Regions from separate parts of the Pseudomonas sp. ASL3 genome, predicted to be linked through region 2. Evidence: riboswitches for the same ligand, from Rfam matches in the RefSeq annotation. Region 2 holds a riboswitch; the other holds the start of a gene.
The links. Region 2 has a riboswitch for cobalamin ahead of cobW (cobalamin biosynthesis protein CobW). Riboswitches for the same ligand answer to the same signal wherever they lie in the genome.
Positions count from the first base shown of each region.

Region 1: another riboswitch for cobalamin. It lies ahead of AC1MEE_RS03905 (CbtB domain-containing protein); the one in region 2 lies ahead of cobW (cobalamin biosynthesis protein CobW).

Region 1 is NZ_CM155281.1:867,413-869,862, reverse strand. Features, by position in the region: gene AC1MEE_RS03915 (2-hydroxyacid dehydrogenase) at 1-93, opposite strand, end outside; gene AC1MEE_RS03910 (CbtA family protein) at 359-1,099, opposite strand; gene AC1MEE_RS03905 (CbtB domain-containing protein) at 1,120-1,332, opposite strand; adenosylcobalamin (AdoCbl) riboswitch at 1,332-1,474, opposite strand; gene AC1MEE_RS03900 (histidine phosphatase family protein) at 1,523-2,086, shown strand; gene AC1MEE_RS03895 (DNA topoisomerase III) at 2,093-2,450, opposite strand, start outside.
Region 2 is NZ_CM155281.1:1,784,428-1,786,877, reverse strand. Features, by position in the region: gene cobW (cobalamin biosynthesis protein CobW) at 1-1,046, opposite strand, end outside; cobalamin riboswitch at 1,145-1,374, opposite strand; gene AC1MEE_RS08085 (cobalamin biosynthesis protein) at 1,478-1,885, shown strand; gene cobM (precorrin-4 C(11)-methyltransferase) at 1,941-2,450, shown strand, end outside.

The DNA of each region.
Region 1 (2,450 bases), 920 kb from region 2:
AGTCGGAGCAAGAATCAGGTTGAAGCCACTGCTTTCGAGTATCGGCAGATAGTCGTTGATGGTTTCCACCAGCACCAGAACAGTCGTTGTCATGCGCCCCTCCTATCAATAAACCGATAAGCCATTGAAAAATAAAACATAAATTTCATCAAAACGCCGATCCCCTGAATCGAGACCGTGTTTGCTGCACGACAGCGCGGCGTCGAAGACGGGGCGGGATCTCCTATCAGGATCAAATGTCGGACAACCGGGATCAATGCGTCGACTATGCCGCATATCGGCCATGTGGGTCATCTGACAAATGGCTTATAGCAAAAGGCCCGCACGAGGCGGGCCTTTAATCACGATTGGCGCTTGATCACGAGTGAAACCTGGCCCGCGATGATGAGCCCACGGGCTTCAACTTACGCTCGGCCAGCCAGCCGAACGTCAGCCCGACGGTGGTCCACAGCACGATTTGAATGCCCAGGGAGGCCACACGGAACTTCCACAGCAGCACGGCAGAGAAGCTGTCCGGCACTTCGTTGATGGTCGGGAACAGCAAGCCCGCCACCGCAACGATCACCAGGTACAGCGCGACAGCCAGCAGCGATCCACTCCAGACGCCGCGACTGGCAATCAGCTTACGCGCCGCATTGATCGCAATGACCATCGCGGCCACGGAAACCAACAGCATCAGGAAGAACAGTTTTGTGCGCTGCCCGATTGTTTCCGGATCACCGATCGAGGGCGGGTTGGCGGGATATTTCAAGCCCGGCACCAGAATCACCGCGACGAACGCCGCCAATGCCAGCAATGCGGCCAGCCCACGAGGACCTATAGACCCTGCGCGGCCCAGCGAATAGGCAAACACCAGGGCAAAGATTCCGCCCAGCGAAACGCTGTACACCAGGATCCCTGTCAGCAGGCCGACAGTGCTTTGCACTTCGCGGCTGACCAGTTCTTCTTCATGCGCATCGCCATGCATCGCAGACATTTGTTCTTCGAAGGCAATCGCCCTGTCGATCTGCGGCTCACCAAACACTTTTGCAAAACCAAACGCGAGAATACCGGCGAGCAGGCCCACCAGCATTCCCCGGACGAGTAAATGCCCAGTCATGGAATGTTCCTTGATTTAAGTCAGTGGCAAGGGAAGCCAAGCAGGTGGCGACCGTCATGCACAAACTCATGAACGTACATCCCGGAAATCAACGACGTCGCGCCTTGTTCAGCACCGACGAAATAAAGGGCCAGCATCAATAGCAAGCCGACGAAAATCGCCCATGGCAGGATTTCCCCCAGCGGAATGGCGGGGATTGAAATATCGGTTTGTGTTGTAGCGCTATAAGCCATAAAAGCCTCCAGGGAATACGCGTCCCAGTACGGATTACGGGATGGACGAAGCAAGGTCTGGCTTACGGTAAAATACCGAATACAGTGGCGCGACCGCGCCGGAATCGAACCGGCTTCCTGCTTCGCAACAAAATGATGCAACTGCGCTGGCAGTGTACTCTCCTCAATTCGCAAAACCAGATGGTTCTCAGTGATGGCTATTCGTTTGACCCTGATTTGCCATGCCCGAACCCTCGCGCAAAAACTCGCGCGTTTTCCGCTGGATGAGCCCATCGAACTGGATTGGCAGGCTGCGGGGCATTCCCTGTCCGGCACCTTCAAACCGTCGGCGCATCTGCTCAGCGCACCAGAAACCCGCGCCAGGCAAACCGCTCACCTGTTCGGCTCGGAGATGGAGATCGTCCCCGAACTGCACGATTGCGATTTTGGGCGCTGGCAAGGGCAGCGCATCAACGATCTACAGGAACATGAAGCCGAGGCGCTTCAGACCTGGATTGCCGACAGCGCTTCGGCACCCCATGGCGGCGAATCCGTAGCCCAGGTCTGCGCGCGCGTCGGCGCCTGGCTCGACACCCTGCGAACGCCAGGGCATTTTGTGGTGATCACCCACCCGTTCGTGATCCGCGCCGCCATCCTGCACGCCCTGCAATGCCCGCCCGCCGCCTTCAACGCCATCGATATCGAGCCGTTATCGGCGACCGAGCTGCGGTTCAACGGGCGGTGGCGATTACGGATGGAACAGGGTTTTCTGTGAGGTGCGTCAACCCACTGCGGGTTTCTTGCGGGTCGATGTCTTGCGTTTCTTCTTCCAGGCTCCACCGCCGCGACCGGACGGGCTCGCCGGTCCGGTGATGGTCAGGCTCAGGCTGGCGCAACGCTCCACCTGCTTGCTCATCCACGCTGACTGCTTGGCAACGAAATCCTCCAGGCTCATCTCGCCGCTTTGCACCATGTCCAGTGCCTGCTCCCAGATGGCCGTGGTGCCAGGATCGGCGATGGCTCGGGGAACGGCGTCGATCAGGCTGAAGGCTGCCGGGGTGGCGGCCAATGCCTTGCCCACCTTGGTCAGGTAGCCCCGATCCAGCAATCCCTGGATGATCCCGGCGCGCGTCGCCTCG
Region 2 (2,450 bases):
CGCAGTTGGGCTTCAAGCAGACCGGCGTCGAGTTCCTGACCAATCAATACCAGATGGGTCGCCCGCTCTTCATCGGCACGCCAGGCGCGGTCGAAATGCTTGTCGAAACGCGTGCCCACGCCCTGGATCAGCAAACGCATTGGTTTGCCAGGGATGGCCGCGAAACCCTTGACCCGCAAAATACCGTGCTGCACCACCAATTGCGTCAGGGCGTCGAGCAGCAGGCTTTCGTCGGTCTGAGGCAGTTTGATCGAGATTGAATCGAACGCGTCATGATCATGGTCGTCATGGTCATCGCCTTCGTGATGGTCATGGTGCGTACGACGGCTGTCGATGTGCTGCTCGGACTCGGCACCCAGACCCAGCAACACGTTGATCGGCAAGCGACCGCTGCTGGCTTCGATCACTTTGACCGCAGGTGGCAACTCTTCCGAGACTTCAGCGCGGACCGCAGCCAGACCGGCGGCGTCCATCATGTCGGCTTTATTGAGGATGACCAGATCGGCGCTCGCCAATTGATCGGCAAACAGCTCGTGCAACGGTGATTCATGGTCCAGGTTCGGGTCGAGCTTGCGCTGTGCATCGACTTGATCCGGAAACGCGGCGAAGGTGCCGGCCAATACAGCCGGGCTGTCGACCACGGTAATCACCGCATCCACCGTGCAGGCGTTGCGAATTTCCGGCCACTGAAAGGCTTGCACCAAGGGTTTTGGCAGTGCCAGACCGGAGGTTTCGATCAGGATGTGATCCAGATCACCACGACGGGCGACCAATTCGCGCATCACCGGGAAGAACTCTTCCTGGACGGTGCAGCACAAACAGCCGTTGGCCAGCTCATACACGCGGCCGTTGGCTTCTTCTTCAGTGCAGCCGATGGTGCATTGCTTGAGGATCTCGCCGTCGATGCCCAGCTCGCCGAACTCGTTGACGATCACCGCAATCCGCCGCCCTTCGGCGTTGTCGAGCATGTGCCGCAGCAAGGTGGTTTTGCCCGAACCGAGGAAGCCGGTAACGATAGTGACGGGAAGTTTGGCCAGTGTTTTCATCGGATGCCCTTTGGCAAAGCGGCGGGCAAACAGGACGATAACCACGCAGCACATGTACGCGGATCAATTCGCCACCGGATCACCCCGCCCGGTTGTAGTGAGAATCTGGTTACGAGGCAGGTCTCCTGGCTTACGGTGGCGTGTCGACAGCCTATAAAGACAGTGTCCGACACACACTCATCGCGCCTTCCCGCGGCTCACAGATGGGAGCTGGCAGTGGCTGTGCAATGAACATGACCGTTTACAGTTGCGGGGGCAGCCGCGGCATCGACCGCGTTCCCTTCTTAGCTCCGGCCAATGCCGGAGAACCTCGAAAGCGCAAGGCTACGCAGTGACCCGATAGAGGTCAATGACCAGGGCGTGTTCGATTGACGCCCGGCGCTTTGCCATGGTCTCCTGTCGCCCTTTGCCGACACCAAGAGGGAACCGCCATGTCGACGATCCTCGTAGTCGGTCTCGGCTGCCAACGTGGCTGCCCTGCAAGCCTGTTGTTTGAACTGATTGAACAGAGCTTGCAGACTCACGGCCTGGCGATTGAAGCCATCACAGCCCTCGCCTCCATCGACCAAAAACGCGCTGAACCGGGCTTGCTCGCGCTGGCGGAGCAGTTGGGCCTGCCGTTGGTGTTTTTCAGTGCGGCCCAGCTAACTGCTTTCGAAACGCAACTCAGCCATCGTTCAAACATCGCATTTGCCCATACCGGCTGTTACGGCGTGGCTGAAAGCTGTGCATTGGCATTGTCGCAACAGCTGAGCAATCGTCCCGGCGAATTACTGGTCAGCCGACAGAAAAACCCACAGGCCACATTTGCCTTGGCCGGCGACGCACCGAATCGTTGATAATCCGGCGGCCCCACTTCCTTGCAAAAGCCCATCGCTAGATTCTGGAGAACCCATGACCGTCTTTTTTATCGGCGCAGGCCCCGGCGACCCCGAACTGATCACGGTCAAAGGTCAGCGCTTGATCCGCAGCTGCCCGGTGATCATCTATGCCGGCTCGCTGGTACCGGCTGCTGTGCTGGAAGGGCATCAGGCCGAACAGGTGGTCAATAGCGCCGAGTTGCACCTCGAACAAATCATTGCCTTGATGAAATCGGCTCATGAACAAGGTCAGGATGTCGCGCGGGTGCACTCCGGCGATCCCAGTCTGTACGGTGCGATTGGTGAGCAGATTCGTTACCTGCGCGAGCTGGCTATACCCTTCGAAATCATCCCCGGCGTCACCGCCACGGCCGCCTGCGCTGCGCTGTTGGGCACCGAGCTGACCCTGCCGGATATCTCCCAGAGCGTGATCCTGACCCGCTACGCCGATAAAACGTCGATGCCGGCCGGTGAGGAACTAGCCAGTCTGGCGCAACATCGGGCAACCATGGCGATTCATCTGGGGGTCAACAATCTGCACAAA